Regions from separate parts of the Brevundimonas sp. DS20 genome, predicted to be linked through region 3. Evidence: predicted binding sites of a transcription regulator. Region 3 holds the regulator's gene; each other region holds the start of a gene.
What was found. Region 3 encodes LexA, which represses DNA repair genes until DNA is damaged. Its sites were predicted from a motif close to ATGTTCNCNANNTGTTCT; they were not measured.

Region 1 (4,661 bases), 330 kb from region 3:
CTCCTCGAGAGGGATTTTCGGATGAAGGAGCGGCGGCGCGGTTCCCGCGCCGCCGCGGCTCTTGGGTCAGCGGGACCAGATCAGGCTGTGTCCGCCCTCGACCTCCACCAGGGAGGCGTAGATCGGCGCCGGGAAGCTGGGATCGTCGAGCTTGACCGAGAGGTATTCGCGGTTCTGCTGGCTCGTCTTCTTCCAGGCGGCGCCGAACTCGGTCTGGCCGGCGAAGATCCGGAAGTCGGGAGCCTTGTCGTCGGTCTTCTCGTTCGGCCGCAGGACCGCCGCCTTGACGTTGAGGGTGAGGGTCTTGATCGAACCGGTGTAGCCGTCGCCTTGGGCGGTGAAGGTGCCGATGGTGGCCATGTCAGTCTCTCCTTTGCTTCGGGCCACGCCTGTCGCGGCCTCGATGGCGATCGGGAGACCGGGGCCCGGGCGGCGCGCAGGGAGAGCGAAGCGAGCCCCCGCAGCGAAGCGAAGGACCGCAATGAGAGACTTTCTTGTTTCGCGAGGAAGGCCGTCAGGCCGGGGATGAAAGTCGAGCGAGCGGTTGCGCCAGCCGACCGGGTTTCGGTCAGATCCGCCTCATCGAGAGGCCGCGCCGACTGGCGCGATAAGTATGCGAGACAATGGCCGCCCCAACCGCCCCGTTCGCGCGCCATCGGCACTACGCGGTCGGCCGGGACCCTCCCCCACTTCAGGCTCAGGCCGCTGCCGGGAAGATCTTCTCGACGTCGAGGCTCCCTGCGGGCGGAGCCCGCAAAAGCTCGGCTTCGGGCCGTTCGAGGTTGAGCCAGGCCGCACCCTCCTCGGGCTTCAGCACGACGATCTGCCGGTTATGGTAGGGCGCAATGTCGGTCCCGGGCTCGGTGGTCAGCATGGCGAAGGCGCCATCCTTCACCAGACCCGCGACCCAGAAGAGGCGCTCGCCGGCGAGGGTGAACCGCCACTTGGTCTTCCGCTTCTGTCCAGGCTCCGGGTCGGTGAACTCGAAGAAGCCGTCCGCCGGGATCAGACACCGGACCGAGTTGGCGAAGGAACGGCCATCCGAGCGGAAGTTGAACACCGGCGGCCCCTGCGGCGAGCGCCACGCCCAAGGCGTTGTGACCAGCTGGGGACCGCTTCCGCCCAAGGTGATGATCGGCACCCGATCGCCGATCCGGATGGAGGCGGCCGGCCCAAAGTTCGGCATCCCGCCCGGGAACACAAGCGGGTCGCCGCTGCGATTGAAGGTTTCGATTACGCCGTCGAAGGGCAGGATGAGCTGGAATTCGTTGCACATCGCATCATCTCTCCCCGCATCGACGGTCGCCGTCGGTCCGACCGGTGTCGATTGCCATTGAGCGGATCCCGTCCGTTGTCACCGCAGTCGCTGACACGGAACCCGACTCGCCAGCGCGGATTCCCTTCTCATCGAAGGGAGACCGCCATGTCCAAACGCGAACTGATCGAACCGACTCCAGGCGACAAGCGCTATGTCCGCCGTGACAGCGAGGGCCGCTTCGATGAACAGGTCGATGTCGGTAAGTCGTCGGCGCAGGATCAGAAGCGCCAAGCGAAGACCGCGTCGAAGCCGGGCCAAGGCGACAAGGGCGACCGGCGTCACTAGCCCGCCCGCCGCCGCGCCGGCGCCCGCGCCGGCTTCGCGGTGGCGGCGGGCCGGCTTGCCGTCCGCCCGCGCCCGCTGCGCGGCGTGGCGGCGCCCTGGAGACTGGCGCGCAGCGCCGCCATCAGGTCTCCGACTTGGGTGTCGTCCGGCTCGGCTGAGCGAACCGGCGCCTGGCCCTTTTGCTTGGAGGCGATCAAAGCCTTCAGCGCCTCCTCATAGCGATCCACGAACTGATCCGGATCGAACGGGCCCGCCTGCTGCTCGATAATCCGCCGCGCGATCTCAATCATCGCCGGATCGGGCTGCTTGTCCGAGATCGCGCCGAAGACGTCCCGCGTGTCGCGGACCTCGTCGCGGGTGCGCAGGGAGTAGGCCAGAATGCCCTTGCCGCGAGGTTCGAGCGCCAGAAGGCGCTCCCGCGTAGAGAGGACGACGCGGCCAAGCGCGATCTTGCCTTCTGACCGCATGGCTTCACGAATGACGCCGAACGCCTCCTCGGCGATCCCGCCGGCCGGGGCGAGGTAATAGGGATTGTCCCAATAGACCCGGTCGATCTCGTCCTCGGGGACGAAGCGCTCGATGTCGATCGTCTTGGTGCTCTCCAGCTTGACCGACTTGATCTCCTCGTCAGTCAGCAGGATGTATTCGTCCTTGGCGACGGCGGAGCCTTTCACCAGGGACGAGCGATCAACGGGGCCCGTTTCCGGGTCCGTCGTCACCATCTTGATCCGGTTGTTAGTCGCCGGATTGATCAGATTGAAATGGACGTCGCCGCCCGAACTGGTGGCGGTGTAGAGCGCCACCGGGCAGGTCACAAAGGACAGACGCAGGTGTCCCTGCCATGTGGGCCGATAGGCCATCGTCGAAGCCTCCGCACGGGCCATCCGGCCCGCCAAGATTCGACTCAACACCGAGCGGGGTGATTCGCTCCGGCCTCCGGCCTCAGTCGCAGGGCTCGGCTTCGCCGTCGCTCAGGTCAACGGTGAAGCAATGCTCCTGGCCGTCGTCGACCCCCGTCACGAAGATCCGGATTTCGCCGTCGCCATCGACCGGCGGCGCATAGAGTTCAGTGTAGCCGACCGCCGCCGCTTCGTAGCTCGGCGCTTCCACGACGTGGCCATGGCCCCGGCCGACGCCGTCGGCCCAGGCGAAATAGCGGTGCTGTTCAGGATCGGTCATCGGATCTCCTCGGACGTCCAAACGCGAAACCAACCGAAAGGATTCACCGCGATTCGTCCGGGGATAAGGCGCCCGCCCCGTTGACTCCGTGACGAAATGAGAGCCAGAACATTTCAGGAACGTTTATGACACCGAACCACGGGAGGCCGACATGCACGCCCGGCCTTCCGCCGAGCTCGAAACCCTCAGGGCGCGCATCCGCGCGCTTGAGCACGACGGCCGGCCGGCCGGCGGGGCGCTGCCCTTCGGCGTGCCGCCGCTCGACGCGGCCCTTCCCGGCGGCGGGCTCGCGCTGGGGGCCCTGCACGAGGTCGCGGGCGGCGGGGACGGCGCGGTCGACGGCGCCGCGGCGGCGCTGTTCGCCGCCGGCATCGCCGCGCGCCGACCCGGTCAGGTGCTCTGGTGCGTGACCCGCCCGGACCTGTTCGCGCCGGCGCTCAGCCAGGCGGGGCTCGGTCCGGATCGGGTGATCTATGTCGAGGCCGGCGACGAGCCCAGCCTCATGGCCTGTTTCGAGGAGGGCCTGCGGCACGGCGGTCTCGGCACGGTCGTGGCCGAGACGGCGCGCCTCAGCATGACCGCCTCGCGGCGCCTGCAGCTGGCGGCGGAGACCTCGGGCGCCCTGGCTTTGGCGATCCGGCGCTGGCGCCGCGCCGCCGACGCCGCCGACTTCGGCCAGCCCACGGCCGCCGTCACCCGCTGGCGGGTCAGCCCGGCGCCGTCCTCTCCCCTGCCCGTTCCCGGCGTCGGCCGGGGACGGTGGTTCGTCGAACTTCTCCGTTGTCGCGGCGCCGAGGCCGCGGAATTCACCCTGGAAGCCTGTGATGAGACGGGTCGTCTCGCTCTACCTGCCGAACTGGTCCGTCGATCGGCTGCGCCGTCAGCTCGGGAACGACGCGCCGCCGCCTGACCAGCCCCTGATCCTCGTCGGCCGCGTCGGCCGGCGCCGGGTCGTGACGGCCGCCAACGCCGCCGCGCGTCAGGCGGGCGCCCGCGCGGGGCAGGCGGCGACCCAGGCCCAGGCGCTGATCCCGGGCCTCGACGTGCGGGACGCGGACCCGCAGGGCGACGCCGACGCCCTGGAGCGGCTCGCCGTTTGGGCCCTGAAACGTTATGCGCCCGTCTGCCAGACCGATCCGCCCGACGGCCTCGCCATCGACGCCACCGGCGCCGCCCATCTGAAGGGCGGTGAGGCGGCGATGCTGGCCGACATGGTCCATCGCCTCGCCGAGGCCGGCGTCCGGGCCGAGGCCGCCATCGCCCCGGCCTACGGCGCCGCCCATGCCCTCGCGCGCTTTCGCCGCGACCTCCGGATCGTGGACGACGGCGGGATCGACGCGGCTATTGGGCCCCTTCCTCTCGAAGCCTTGCGCCTATCCGGCGACCTGATCGCCGGCCTGAGGCGCATGGGGTTCGAGCGGATCGCCGACGTCGCTCATCGGCCCCGCGCGCCCCTGGCGCTCCGCTTCGGCCCCGATCTGGGCCGTCGCCTCGACCAGGCCTACGCCCGCACGGGAGAGCCTCTGATCCCGGTCGAGGCGCCGGAAGCGCCGCGGGTCGAGCGCGTCTTCGCCGAACCGATCGGCGCGCCGGAGACGCTGGCGCGCTACGCCGGCGCCCTGGCCGCTGACCTCTGCCGGGCGCTCGAGACCGCGGGGCTCGGCGTCCGTCGCCTCGACTGGCTCTGCTATCGGGTCGACATCCGACTCGAAGCGGTCCGCGTAGGCCTCGCCCGGCCGATCCGCGATCTGTCGCGGATCACCCGCCTGTTGACCGACAAGATCGAGACGATCGATCCGGGGTTCGGGATCGACCGGATGATACTCGTCGCCACCAGCGCCGAACGGCTGGACTGGCGTCCCGGCGCGACCGCCCTGGC
Region 2 (4,661 bases), 210 kb from region 3:
CTTCGCGGATGGTCTCCAGCGCCGCCAGAACCGTCCCCGCACCCTCGCCGGGGAAAAGGATGGCGAACTCTTCACCGCCGAAGCGGGCGACGAAGCGATTTCCGCCGCTGAAGCGAGACAGGACGGTCGAGACATAGCGCAAAACCTGGTCGCCCGTCTGATGGCCCCAAGTGTCGTTGAACCGTTTGAAGTGGTCGATGTCGATGATCGCCAGGATCAGCGGCGCATCGCCAGACGCACAGGACTGTTCCAACCGCTCGTCGAAGGCCTTGCGGTTGGCCAGGCTGGTCAGGGCGTCGGTCATCGCTTCGCGCCGGACCTCTTCCAGATGCTCGCGTAGTCGCGCGATTTCCTTGTTGGAGGTCTCCAGCCGCTTTTCCAGGACGGCGGTTTCGCGCCGCGCGCGTTTGGTCGCCGTCGACAGGCCGCCGACCAGCGCTTTCAGCGGCGAGGCGGCGCCGGCGGCTTCAATAGTGTTGGACGCATCCGCCAGGGTGTCGCCATAGTCCGCCTGGGTCTTATGGGCCTTGGCGATGGCGTTGGCGACGCTGGCCAGTTCCCGGTCCAGCACGGCGCCGGCGTCGCGAATCTGCTCCGACAAGCGGCCGCGCGGCAGGAATTCTGCGGCGAGCCGCTCGGACACCTCGTCCGATATGATTGCCGACGCGGCCAGGAGCCGGTCGATCTCGCAGGCGAGCGGGCTCTCGCGGTCGTCAAGGTAATGAAGCCAGAGCTCGAAGTTCAGTCGGGTAGGCCAGACGCCGGCCTTTTCCATCTCGTCGATGACATGGTGCGCGAAGGCGTAAGCCTGAGGCCCTCTGACCGTCGTCTCCAGCTCGGCCGTCATTCTACGCTCCAACCCCCTTCTAGAGTTTCGCAGGACATTAGATGTCTATCCGTAACACCGGGTAAACAGCAGACGGGGAGAGGGCGTAAATCAGCGGGGATCAGCCGTGAATGATCACCGGTCGGCGTAGGAAGGCGGGTATGTCGTCGCCGAAACCCTTGACCCCGGTCCGCTCGCGCTCCTCCGGCCGGCGTTCGCCGCGGCGATCGGACTGGCGCAGTTGAGGCTCGAGTTCCGCACGGGCGGGACGATCCGAATCGACAGAAACCGGCTCGGAGAGGGTCGCCTCGACCGCTGGCGGAGGCGCGGCCTCCGGCTTGGTCTTGCGGCGGCTGCGAGAGCGGGCCGGAGCCTCGGCGGTCTGCGCTTCGGTCGGGATTTCCGCAGACGCCACGACGGCCTGTTCCGTCTTGTCCGTTGATCGCGTCCCACCGCGGCCGGTTCTTTCGCGTCCGCCCTTGTCATCGCGCTGGGCGGGCTTCTTGGTCGTGTCGAAATCGACGCCGTCCAGGACCAACTCCTCCGGCTCCTTCTTGATCAGCTTGAGCACCTTATCCAGCGACTTGTCGTCGGCCGGGGTCACGATCATGAAGGCCTGTCCCAGACGGCCGGCCCGGCCCGTGCGGCCGATGCGGTGCACATAGTCGTCGGCGTGGTGCGAGACGTCGTAGTTGAAGACGTGGCTGACGTCGGGAATGTCCAGACCGCGCGCGGCGACGTCGGACGCCACCAGAATCTTCAGCGCCCCCGAACGGAAGTCGGCCAGGGTCTTCATCCGGTGCGACTGATCCAGGTCGCCATGGATGGGGGCGGCGTCGAAGCCATGAGTCTTCAGCGACTTGGCGACGATATCGACTTCCGACTTGCGGTTGCAGAAGACGATGCCGTTCTTGACGTCCGACCGCTCGATCATGGCCCGCAGAGCGGTGCGCTTGGCCTTGGGGTCGCTGGTGGGGATGCGAACCAGATATTGGGTGATGGTGTCGGCGGTCTGGGCGGGACGCGAGACCTCGATCCGGGTCGGATCCTTGAGGAAGGCGGTCGTCAGGCGGGTGATCTCCGGCGGCATGGTGGCCGAGAAGAACAGGGTCTGGCGACGCGGCGGCGTCAGTTTGAAGATCCGTTCGATGTCGGGGATGAAGCCCATGTCGAGCATCCGGTCGGCTTCATCGACGACCATGATCTCGACGCCCGTCAGCAGCATCTTGCCGCGTTCGAACAGGTCGAGCAGGCGGCCCGGAGTGGCGATCAGGACGTCGACGCCCTTGTTCAGCGCCGCCACCTGGTCGCCCATGGAGACGCCGCCGATCAGCAGCACCCAGCTCAGCTTGGTGCCCTTGGCGTATTTGGCGAAGCTCTCGGCGACCTGGTCGGCCAGTTCGCGGGTCGGGGCCAGCACGATGGCGCGCGGCATCCGGGCACGGGCGCGGCCCGAGGCCAGGCGCTCGACCAGGGGCAGGGTGAAGGCGGCGGTCTTGCCCGTCCCGGTCTGGGCGATGCCCAGGACGTCGCGGCCGGCGAGGGCGACGGGGATCGCCTGTTCCTGAATGGGGGTGGCGGTCGTATAGCCGGTGTCGGCGACCGCTTGCAGGGTCGTGGGCGAAAGGCCCAGTTGGGAAAATTCTGTCATGAATCCTTGGGACGAAAAGCGTCTGCGTGCATAGCAGCGACGGAACCGCCCCTCTTTGGGCGAGCGGGCGGCGCGGATCGCAGACCTGTCCCGAGGCTGGGGGCGATATAGAAGCCCCTCCGACAAAGTCAAGTATTCTCGCTATTTCGGCCTGCTGAAGCGGAATAAATTCCCATGGTCAAGTTGGAGGTCGCTTGACTCCTCGTGGCCTGAAAGAGGCATATAAGAGAACAAAAGGAGAACTGTTGTGCGGTCCGACCGCAAGATCGAAGCCCTGCGCCAACATCTGAAAACCCTGGAGGCAGCCGGTCATCCAGTGGACGACGCACGCTTCGATCTCGGACTGGAGGCGGCTGACCGGCATCTAGGCGGGCTGGCGACCCATGGGCTGCACGAGGTTTACGCCGCGACTACGCCTGATGCGACAGCGGCCCTGGGGTTCGCTCTGGGACTGGTCCGCCGGACGGCGGGCGATCGACCTGTGGTCTGGGGGGTCCAGGCCATGGCCGAACTGGAGACGGGGCGGATCTATGGGACGGGCCTGCGCGAACTGGGGCTGGATCCCGGCCGGCTGGTGCTGGTGCGGGTCAAGGAGACGAAGGATCTGCTGGCGGCGGGAGAGGAAGCCCTGGCCGGTGGAGCCGTGGGAGCGGTGCTGCTGACAGCCTGGGGCGAGAGCAAGGTGCTGAGCCTGACCGCCACGCGTCGCCTGTCGATGGCGGCAGGGCAGGGACGGGCGACTGCACTCCTGACCCGGTTGGCGGCCCAGCCCCAGCCCAGTGCAGCCGAAACGCGGTGGCGGATCAGGGGGGCTTTGTCGCGGGCGCTGGAAGCGGAGGCCCCTGGCCATCCGACCTATGCGGTCGAACTGTTGCGACATCGGCTGGGCGCGCAGCCGAGAAGCTGGATCATGGAGTGGGATCGTGAGCGCGGAATCTTCGAACAGGGCGGGCAGAATGCCGGACATGAACAGCCGCAACGACCGGCGCTATCTGGCGGTCTGGTTTCCCCTGCTGCCGACAGATCGGCTGAGGCGCGAGGAGAGGGGCTCAGACGCTACGGCTGAACCGGCCACCGTGTTGGTGGAAAAGGTGAAGGGCGCGCTCCGTTTGGCCGCTGCAAATGGTTCCGCCCTGGCTCTGGGTCTGTCGCCGGGCATGACTCTGGCGGACGCGCGGGCGCGGGCGCCGAATATCCGCGTGGAGCCGCACCGGCCCGAGGCGGACACGGCCCTGTTGAGACGGGTGCTGCTGGATTTCGGACGCTTCACCCCGATGGCGGCGACGGACGGGCCGGACGGCCTGGCGCTGGATGTGACCGGTTGCGCCCACCTGTTCGGGGGTGAAGAAGGACTGATCCGGGCGGTCGGGGCGCGGGCTGAGGGCGTGGGTCTGGCGACGCGCCTGGCCCTGGCCGGCACGCCCGAGGCGGCGCGCGCCCTGGCCCGCTTCGGTCCTGGCGGAATCTATCAGGGCGAGGACCAGAGCCAGGCCCTGCGTCGCTTGCCGGTCGCGGCGCTGGAAGTGTCGGACAAGGAGATCCAGGCCCTGTCGCGCGCGGGCCTGAAGACCTTGGCGCATCTGGCGGATCGCCCCACGGCGCCCATCGCCGCCCGGTTCGGGACGGCGGCGGCGACGCGGCTGAACCGGGTGTTGGGACGTGAAGACGTCCGCATCCGCCCCGAACGCCCCCTTCCTCTGATTTCCGTCGACCGGGTTCTGGTCGAGCCGATCACGGAGACAGCCGATGTCGAGGCGGTGATCGGCGACCTGCTAGTCGAGGCTATGGACCGGCTGGACCTGCGCGGTCAGGGCGGGCGTGCGTTTCAGGCCGGCTTTTTCCGCCTGGACGGAGAGGTGCGCCACATCACCGTGCGGACGGGCCGCCCCAGTCGCGACGCGGCGGCTGTGCTGCGCCTGTTTCGCGAACGGCTGGCCAATCTGGCGCGACCACTGGAGCCCGGTTTCGGCTTCGACCAGATGCGTCTGTCCGTAACGGTCGCCGATCGCCTGGCCTCGCGCCAGAGGGGATTTGAGGCCGCCCCGTCGACCGCCGAAGATCTGGGGCGACTGATCGACCGGCTGACCGCGCGCCTGGGACCGGAGGCGGTCAGCCGGTTCGAGCCGATAGAGTCGCACTGGCCCGAACGCGCCGTCCGCCTGAGCCCGGCCGCCCATCCCCCAG
Region 3 (4,661 bases):
GATGGTCATCGCCGCGGATGACGTGGGTCACCCCCATGTCGTGGTCATCGACAACGACCGCGAGATTATAGGTCGGCGCCCCGTCCGAGCGCAGCAGGACCAGATCGTCGAGGTCGTCGGTCGACCAGCTGACCGAACCCTGGACCTCGTCCGCGACGGTGACGGTCGCGGACTGGGGGCGACGGAAGCGGACGACGTGCGGCTGGGCCAGGTCGTCGACGGTCGGGGTGCGGTCGCGCCAGGGCGATTCAAAGGTGCGACGCTCGGCCTTGGCGGCGTCGCGCAGACGTCCGGTTTCCTCGGCCGTGGTGAAATCGCGATAGGCGTGGCCGGTCTCCAGCAGTTGATCGACGACTTCGCGATGGCGGTCGGCGCGGCTGAACTGGAACACCGGCTCTTCGTCGGCGAACAGCTCCAGCCAGCTCAGGCCGTCGAAGATGGCCTGGACGGCCTCCTCGGTCGACCGTTCGCGATCCGTGTCTTCGACCCGGATCAGGAAGCGTCCCGCGTGTCTCTTGGCGTACAGCCAGTTGAACAAGGCGGTTCTCGCCCCGCCGATATGCAGATAGCCTGTCGGCGAGGGGGCGAAGCGGGTGACGACAGTCGAAGAAGGCAAGGTCATGGGGGAAGGGTCCGTAAGCGAGGCCCTTATACGCCCCGAGACGACAAAGCCTACCCCCGGCGCGCGTTTGCGGGCCTGGCTGGCCGACGAGGTCAAGGCGCAGGCGCTGAGATGGCGGCTTTGGGCGCCGGTGGCCTTCGGCGGCGGCGCCGCCTGCTATTTCGCCCTGAGGACAGAGCCGAGCCTGTGGCCTCTGGTGATCACGGCGGCGGCGGCTGTCGCGGCATGGCTGGCGGCGCGGCGGCGCGGCTTGAGGCGGCGTCTTACCTGGCCGCTGATGATTCTGGCCTGCCTGACCTGCGGCCTGGCGGCGGCGAAGATTCGCACCGAAAGCGTGGCCGTCCCGATCGCGCCGGCCCTGCCCGAGGGGGTGGTGATCGAGGCCTGGGTCGTCGATGTCGACAGCCCTGGCGAGAACGGCGCGCGGATCGTGGCGGCCCCGGTCTGGATCCGAGGCCTGAGCCCGGAGGAGACCCCGGTTAGGCTGCGGGTCACGGTGAGGGGCGAGCCGCCGAGGCCCGGCGAGGCGATCCGACTGTTCGCCATTCTCAATCCGCCCCCTGCGCCCGCCAGTCCCGGCGCCTATGACTTCGGTCGCAACGCCTTTTTCGAGGGCTTGGGCGGCGTGGCCTTCGCTCTGGGAGAGACACGGCGGATCGATCTGCCGCCGGCGCCGTGGCGGCTTCGACTGGCCATGGCGGTGAATGGGGCGCGCTATGCCCTGGCGGAGCGGATCGTGGCGCGGCTGGGGCAGCGGACCGGCGGGATCGCGGCGGCCATGACCACCAGCCACGAGGCCTGGATCAGCCAGGACGACATGGATGTGATGCGGGAATCCGGCCTGGCGCACATTTTGTCGGTCTCGGGCCTGCACATGGCCATCGTCGGCGGATTTGTCTTCTTCGCCGTGCGGTTGGGCGTGGCGGCCTGGCCCTGGCTGGCCTTGCGCGTTCCCGGCAAGAAGGTCGCCGCCGCGGCGGGCCTGACGGCTGTGGGGGTTTATCTGGTGATTTCCGGCGCCCCGCCGCCGGCGGAGCGGGCGGCCATTACCGCCTCCATCGCCTTTGCGGCCATCTTGCTGGACCGGCAGGCCGTGACCATGCACGGGCTGGCCGTGGCCGCCTTCGCCGTCCTGGCGATCCAGCCCGAGGCCATCGTGACGCCGGGGTTCCAGATGTCGTTCGCGGCGACGGCGGCCCTGGTGGCCCTGGTCGAAATCTGGCCCAAGCGGACCCGAGAGATCTCGGCGCCCTGGCCCATTGTGGCGGTCCAGAGGTTCGGCGGTTGGCTGACGGCGGCGGTGGCGGCCAGCGTCGTGGCGGGGCTGGCGACGGGACCCTTCGCCATGCAGCATTTCAACCGGACGGCCATGTATGGGCTGCTGGCCAATCTGGCGACGGCGCCGGTGGCGGACTTCGTCCTTATGCCCGCCCTCGCGTTGGGCGCGGCCTTGGAGCCCGTGGGCCTGGGCGGCCCGTTCCTGGCGGTGGCGGGGTGGGGCGTCGATCTGACGCTGGCGATCGGCGGCTGGACGGCCGGCTTGCCGGGCGCGGTGCGGACGGTGGCCAGCGCGCCGGACCCTGTGCTGCCCGTGGCCTTTCTAGGCGTGCTGTTCGTCTGCCTCTGGCAGGGGCGGCTGCGGTGGCTGGGCCTGCCCCTGGCGGCGGCGGTGCTGGTCTGGCCGCGCGCGCCGACGCCGGACGTCTGGATCGGCGACGGCGGGACCAATGCGGCCTTTCATCGGGAGGGCGAGGCGATCGTCGTCCGGCCCGGCGTGCGTGAGTTTGCGACGGACCTGTGGTCCCGGCGGCGCGGTCTGATCTTGGCGGACCGCCCCGAGGCCGGCTGGGCCTGCGACCGCGCTTCATGCCGTCCCGAACTCACTGGGGCGGGGCCGGTCGCCCTGTGGTGGGGCAGGCGGACGCCGGACATGCAGCAGATGGACGCCCTGTGCCTTGCGGCCCCGGTCGTCAGCGTGCGGGCGGTGGTTCACGCCCTGCCGCCCTCATGCGACGGGCGGCTGGTTCTGGACGGGGCGGATTTCGCACGCGGCGGGGCGGTGGAGCTGTGGCGCGACGGAGCGGACCGCTGGAAGGCGGTGTGGACGGCCACGTGCGCGGAGATCGACCCTGGGCGCGCCGGCCGGATCCGGCTGTCAGTGATAGCGGCGCATGAGGCCGACCAGCTTGCCCTGAACCTCCACCTGGTCGGGACCGAAGATGCGGGTCTCATAGTTGCGGTTGGCGGGCTCCAGGGCGATGGAGCCGCCCTTGCGGCGCAGACGCTTCAGCGTGGCCTCTTCGCCCTCGACCAGGGCCACGACGATCTCGCCGTTGTTGGCGGTGTCGCCGCGCCGGATGACCACCAGGTCGCCGTTCAGAATGCCGGCCTCGATCATGGAGTCGCCCTCGATTTCGAGGATGTAGTGATCGCCCTTGCCCAGCATGGATTCCGGCACCGGCAGCCGCTCCTGTTCGTGCTGGATGGCGGCTATGGGGGTGCCGGCGGCGATCTTGCCCAAGAGCGGCAGTTCGCGGGTGTCGTTGGCGGCTGAGGCCGCAGCGACGGGACGCGCGCCGCCGCCGCCTTCGATGACATCGGGCTTGAACCCGGCCCGGCCGCGCGGAGCGCCGGCTGTGGCCTGTTCAGGCAGTTTGGTCACTTCCAGGGCGCGGGCGCGGTGGGCGAGGCGGCGGATGAAGCCGCGCTCCTCCAGCGCCGTGATCAGCCGGTGAATGCCCGACTTGGACGCCAGATCCAGCGCCTCCTTCATCTCGTCGAACGAGGGGGAGACGCCGGTCTCCTGAATCCGTTCGTGGATGAACATCAGCAGTTCGTGCTGTTTGCGCGTGAGCATCGCCGGCCCCTCATGCGCCCGACCGACGAATCGGAACGGGCCGTGAACATTGACGATGTTCTGTAAGTGTTCCTTCCTAATGTCAACTTAACGGCGTCGCTTCACCACGCGCGTCGAGTTGAATCAAGCGGCCAGCAGCTTGCGCGTCGCTTCCTCGACGTCGGCCTGACGCATCAGGCTCTCGCCGACCAGAATGGCCTGGGCGTGGGCGGCGGAGACGCGCGCGACGTCGTCGGGGGTGAAGATGCCGCTCTCGGCGACCAGGAGGGCGCGCACGGGGCTGAGCATCGCCAGGCGTTCGGTCGTTTCCAGGTCGACTTCGAACGTTCGCAGCGACCGGTTGTTGATCCCCACCAGATCGCCCCCGAGAGCGCAGGCGCGCGCCATTTCGGCCTCGTCGTGGGTTTCGATCAGGGCGTCCATGCCGAAACGCTCGGCCTCGGCCAGCAGTTCGGCGGCCAGCCGATCGTCGATCATGGCCAGGATGATCAGGATGCAGTCGGCGCCGAGCGCCCGGCTCTCGGCGACCTGCCAGGGATCGACCAGGAAGTCCTTGCGCAGGCAGGGCAGGGCGGTCGCCGCACGGGCCTGGCCCAGATAGGCGTCGTCGCCCTGGAAGCTGGGGCCGTCGGTCAGGACCGAGAGGCAGGACGCGCCGCCGGCCTCATAGGCCTTGGCGAGGGCCGGGGGATCGAAGTCGGGACGGATCAACCCCTTGGACGGGCTGGCCTTCTTGATCTCGGCGATCAGGGCGGGGCGGCCGGTGTCCTCGACCGTTCGATCCAGGGCGGCGCGGAAGCCGCGCGGGGCCGAGGCGGCCTGGGCCAGGGTCTCGATCGCGTCCTGAGAGGTCGCGGCCTTGCGGGCGGCGACGTCCTCGCGCTTGTAGGCGGCGATACGGTCCAGAACGTCGGTCATGGGGCGTCCTCCGTCTCCAGCGGGGTCGAGGTGATGCGGGCCAGCCGCTCCAGGGCCTGGGCGGCCCGGCCGTCGTCGACGGCGGCGGCGGCGAGGGCGGCGCCTTCCGACAGGTCCGCCGCCCGATCCGCGACCACGAGGGCGGCGGCGGCGTTCAGCAGGACGATGTCGCGGTAAGGGCCGGTCTGGCCCGCCAGCAGGGCGCGAAGGGCGGCGGCGTTCTCCTCGGCGTCGCCGCCGCGGATGGCGTCGATGGAGGCGCGG
Region 4 (4,661 bases), 1.7 Mb from region 3:
GTTCGGTCTCCACCGCCGTCTATCTGGACGCCGAAAGCGCGGGCGCCCTGATCCAGGACAACGACTTCGTGCTGCGCACCGGACGCGAAATGATCGCCGTGGACGGGTCAGGCGCCAATCGCATCATCGGCAACCGGTTCGCCCTGGGCGGTCGGGGCGGGATCTTTCTGTACCGCAACTGCGGCGAGGACGGGGTGATCCGACACCAGACGCCGTCCTATAATCAGATCACGGACAATAGCTTCTCGGGCGCCGGCTGGCTGCGGCCTCGCACGGTGGTGGTCGGCGCGCGCGAGGGAAACCGGCGCTATTGCGCCGATGACGCGGGCTATCCCTTCGGTTCCAGCGCCGACGACGGCGATGGGGCGGTCGGCAACCGGGTCGAGCGGAACCGGACAGGACGCTGACGGGGCGCTGACGTCTCGCTCTTGCGAAACGCCACGGCCTCGGTCCTTAGTGCCGCTAGAGACTTCGGGGGATGGATCGCATGCGGCTGGTCTTGTTTTTGGCGGCTCTGACGGCGGCCCTGGGTCTGGCCGTGCTCACCACCCAGACCCCTCGACCCCAGCCGGCGAGCGCGCCGGCCGCCGCTTTTTCGGCCGAAAGGGCGATGCAGGACGTGCGGCTGATGGCGCGGGCGCCCCGGCCGGTCGGTTCGACCGACCACGCCCTGGTCCAGGCCTATCTCTACGGCCGGATGGCTGAGCTGGGTCTGTCGCCGAGGTTTCAGGCCGGCGCCCTGTCTCCGGCGGCCGTGCGGCGGATGGAGCGGAACGGCCTTTCCACGGAAGGGGTCTCGGCCGTCAATCTGGTCGGCGTCCTGCCCGGCCGGAACCCGCGCCTGCCTCTGGTGGTGCTGATGGCCCATTACGACAGCGTGCCGGGGTCGCCGGGCGCGGCCGACGACGCCGGCGGCGTGGCCGCCGTTCTGGAGGCGGTGCGGGCGATCAAGGCGCGGGGCCCGGCCGAGCGGGGCCTGATCGTCCTCCTGACCGACGCCGAGGAGCTGAACCTGGACGGGGCGCGCGCCTTCTTCAGCGAACATCCGCTGCGCGACCGGGTCGGGGCGGTGGTGAACCTGGAGGCGCGGGGCGGCGGCGGTCGGGCCCTGATGTTCGAGACCGGCCCCGGAAACGCCCAGACGGTCGATCTGTACGCCCGGGCGGCGCGGCGAGCCGAGGGCGGGCCGTCCAGCAATGCGCTCGCCGTCTTCGTCTATCGGCTGATGCCCAACGGCACCGACTTCACCATCGCCGCCGACCGGGGATTGGCGGGGGTCAATCTGGCCTTCATCGGCCGCCCGGCTCAGTATCATTCGCCCAGTTCGACGCCGGAGGCTCTGGACCAGGGCAGCGTCCAGCATATCGGCGCCCAGGCGCTGGAGACGGCCGACGCCCTGTTGCGCGCGCCGACCCTGCCCCAGGCGACGCGCAACCTCGTCTATTCCGACGTCTTCGGCCTGGCGGTTCTGCGCCATGGGCCTGAGACGGGCTGGGGCCTGCTGGGTCTGGCCCTTGGGCTCACGGCCTTCGCCGCCTGGGGCGCGCGCCATGCGACCGGCCTGACCTGGAGACAGGGGGTGAAGGGCTTCACCGGCGGCCTGTGGCTGTTGAGCGTCGGCATGGTGGCGGCCCAGGCGGCGCGGGTTCTGGCGGGGCCGATCGGCGAGCGGATCGACTCCGCCGAGACCTACTACATGATGCTGCGCCGCCTGCCGTGGATGGAGGCCGGCGCGGGTCTGGCCGTCCTGGCGGTCCTGCTGGCCCTGACGGCCGGGCGGGCCCTGATCGGGCGGCGGTTGCTGGCCGGGGTGGTCGCGGCGGCCGCCGTTCTGGCGACGGTCCTGGGCGGGGTCGATTATCTGGTGCTCGGCGCCGCCGTGGTCGGCGTCGCCCTAAGCCTCTGGCCGGACGGCGAGGACGAGACGGTCTGGGGCGGCTGGCTGGGCGCGATCGTCCTGGTGCTGGTTCTGGGCGGCCTGGTCCAGGCGATCGCGCCCGAGGCAGCCCTGCTGTTCGTCTGGACCGGCCTGGCGGCGGCCTTCGCGGCGGCTCTGGCCGCCCTGATCGGCGCCCGGCTGGAGCGGTGGGCGGCCCTGGCGCCGGCGGCCGTGGCCACGGTCCTGGTCGGCGGCTGGCTGTTCGGCCTGGGCCATTTCATCTTCCTGGGCGTGGGCATGAGCCAGGCCTGGGCCCTGGCCCTGATCGCCCTGCTGATCCTCGTCCTGGTCCGGCCCCTGGCGCCGATGCGGGGGGAAGCCTCCGGAACGCCCAGCTCTTGGAGTCACACCCTCGCGGGCCTGTCGACGGCCGTGCTGATCCTGGGCTGCGGCCTGTCCCTCGCTGCGCGCCATGCCGAACCGGCTTCGGCTGTGGACGTCGTCGCCGAGTGATGCGTCAGAAACGGACGTAGACTCGAAGAGATTCGTCGGTCTCTGATGAGAACATCTTGTGAACTGGAACAAACCATGCACATAGTCGGCCTCACCAAACGGGGGCGGGTCCATGGCGGGTCTCTCCCAAGCTTCTGACGGGAATCATGGCAAGGGAGACGAAGGCAATGGCACAGGCGGCTTTGAAACTGGTGGGTAAGGAAGACGGCGAAAAACAACGGGCTCTCGAGGCGGCGATCGCCCAGATCGATCGCGCCTTCGGCAAGGGCTCGGTGATGAAACTGGGCAAGGCCGGGGTTGTGGCCGAGATCGAAAGCGTCTCGACCGGCTCGCTGGGTCTGGATATGGCGCTCGGCATCGGCGGCCTGCCGGTCGGGCGGGTGATCGAGGTGTTCGGCCCGGAATCCTCGGGCAAGACCACCCTGGCCCTGCATACGGTGGCCGAGGTGCAGAAGAAGGGCGGCGTCGCCGCCTTCGTCGACGCCGAACACGCCCTGGATCCGGTCTACGCTCAGAAGCTGGGCGTGAACCTGGACGATCTCTTGGTGTCCCAGCCCGACGCCGGGGAACAGGCGCTGGAGATCGTGGACACCCTGGTGCGCTCCGGCGCGGTGGACATCGTGGTGGTCGACTCGGTCGCGGCCCTGACGCCGCGCGCCGAAATCGAGGGCGAGATGGGCGACAGCCTGCCCGGCCTTCAGGCCCGTCTGATGAGCCAGGCGCTTCGCAAGCTGACGGCCTCCATCTCCAAGTCCAAATGCATCGTCCTGTTCATCAACCAGATCCGCCACAAGATCGGGGTCATGTACGGCAGCCCCGAGACGACGACGGGCGGCAATGCGCTGAAATTCTACGCCTCGGTGCGCCTGGACATCCGCCGCACCGGCGCGATCAAGAACCGTGACGAGGTGGTCGGCAACACCACCCGGGTCAAGGTGGTTAAGAACAAGGTCGCCCCGCCGTTCCGCGAGGTCATTTTCGACATCATGTACGGCGAGGGCATCTCCAAACTGGGCGAGGTGATCGACCTGGGCGTCAAGGCCGGGGTGATCGAGAAGTCGGGCAGCTGGTTCAGCTATGACTCGACCCGGATCGGTCAAGGCCGCGAGAACGTCCGCGAATTCCTGAAACAGAACCCCGACATCGCCGCCTCGATCGAAAAGGCGGTGCGCGCCTCGACCAACAAGATCGCCGACGAACTGCTGGGCACGCCCGAGCCGGACGAAGGCCAGGATCTGGAAGGCTGAGCCTCTCCGGACCTTAAGGACACTCCGTCGCCCCAAGCGACCCGCCACCGACCCCGCGAGGGGCGGCGGAGCGACCCGTCCGACCTCGTGTCGGGCGGGTCTTTTTTGGCCTGCCGCGCACTCGCGTGATCTGAGGCCAGGAATTCACCTTTCCGCTCATCCCGGCGAAAGCCGGGACCCAGTTCTGTCGCTCCGCAATGCGTTGGACCAAAAGCGGTGACTTGCAGACACGCTGGATCACCCAAAGCACTGGGTCCCGGCGTTCGCCGGGATGAGCGGAGAAGGGGCAGCACCAAACCAAAACGGGCGACCCGAAGGCCGCCCGTTCCGTCGTTCAAACCTGTCCGCAGCCGATCAGGCGGCGGCTTTCTCCGGGGCGAACCTGCCGTAGAAGGTCTCGTTCTTGGCGGCCATGTCGCGCAGCAGGTCCGGGACCTTGAACCGGTCGCCATAGGTCGCGGCCAGGCGGTCCGCCGTTTCGACGAACTTGGCCAGGCCGATGCCGTCGATCATGCTGATCGGGCCGCCGGTCCAGGGCGCGAAGCCCCAGCCCAGGATGGCGCCCAGGTCGGCCTCGCGCGGGTCGTCGATGACGCCCTCGGCCCAGCAGCGAGCCACCTCGACGGCCTGGCGATACAGCAGGCGGGTCTTCAGCTCGTCGATCTGGGCGAAGGCGGTCGGCTCCTCGGGCTTGTCGATGCCCTTGGTGGTCGGCGCCAGTTCGCTCAGCCCCTTCCAGATCGTCTTGGGCTTGGTGTCATAGTCATAGAAGCCCTTGCCGTTCTTGCGGCCGTAGCGTCCGCCCTCGACCATCTTGGCGACAATGTCGGCGCCTTCGGTCGGGACGTATTTGTCGCCCAGGTCCAGCGCCGTCTGTTTGGCGATCTTGTAGGACAGGTCCAGGGCGACGTCGTCGTGCATCTCCAGCGGGCCGCGCGGCATGCCGGTCATGCGGCCGACATTGTCGATCAGGGCCGGGCCGTAACCCTCCTCCAGCATGGCCATGCCTTCCATCAGGAAGG

Region 1: the regulator LexA is predicted to act here: its motif matches at 2,888-2,905, upstream of JL11_RS08465 (ImuA family protein).
Region 2: the regulator LexA is predicted to act here: its motif matches at 2,705-2,722, upstream of JL11_RS11310 (ImuA family protein).
Region 4: the regulator LexA is predicted to act here: its motif matches at 2,441-2,458, upstream of recA (recombinase RecA).

Annotation. Positions count from the first base shown of each region.
Region 1 covers NZ_CP012897.1:1,750,323-1,754,983, reverse strand. The annotation lists gene JL11_RS08490 (DUF736 domain-containing protein) at 67-360, opposite strand; gene JL11_RS08485 (SOS response-associated peptidase) at 698-1,276, opposite strand; gene JL11_RS08480 (hypothetical protein) at 1,424-1,603, shown strand; gene ku (non-homologous end joining protein Ku) at 1,600-2,463, opposite strand; gene JL11_RS08470 (DUF5961 family protein) at 2,546-2,782, opposite strand; gene JL11_RS08465 (ImuA family protein) at 2,934-3,692, shown strand; gene JL11_RS08460 (Y-family DNA polymerase) at 3,607-4,661, shown strand, end outside.
Region 2 covers NZ_CP012897.1:2,297,258-2,301,918, forward strand. The annotation lists gene JL11_RS11300 (GGDEF domain-containing protein) at 1-847, opposite strand, end outside; gene JL11_RS11305 (DEAD/DEAH box helicase) at 948-2,477, opposite strand; gene JL11_RS11310 (ImuA family protein) at 2,725-3,543, shown strand; gene JL11_RS11315 (Y-family DNA polymerase) at 3,443-4,661, shown strand, end outside.
Region 3 covers NZ_CP012897.1:2,084,905-2,089,565, forward strand. The annotation lists gene gltX (glutamate--tRNA ligase) at 1-622, opposite strand, end outside; partial or broken gene JL11_RS10160 (ComEC/Rec2 family competence protein) at 621-2,195, shown strand; gene lexA (transcriptional repressor LexA) at 2,778-3,479, opposite strand; gene trpC (indole-3-glycerol phosphate synthase TrpC) at 3,603-4,397, opposite strand; gene trpD (anthranilate phosphoribosyltransferase) at 4,394-4,661, opposite strand, start outside.
Region 4 covers NZ_CP012897.1:263,291-267,951, reverse strand. The annotation lists gene JL11_RS01295 (right-handed parallel beta-helix repeat-containing protein) at 1-407, shown strand, start outside; gene JL11_RS01290 (M20/M25/M40 family metallo-hydrolase) at 488-2,392, shown strand; gene recA (recombinase RecA) at 2,560-3,639, shown strand; gene JL11_RS01280 (3-hydroxyacyl-CoA dehydrogenase NAD-binding domain-containing protein) at 3,994-4,661, opposite strand, start outside.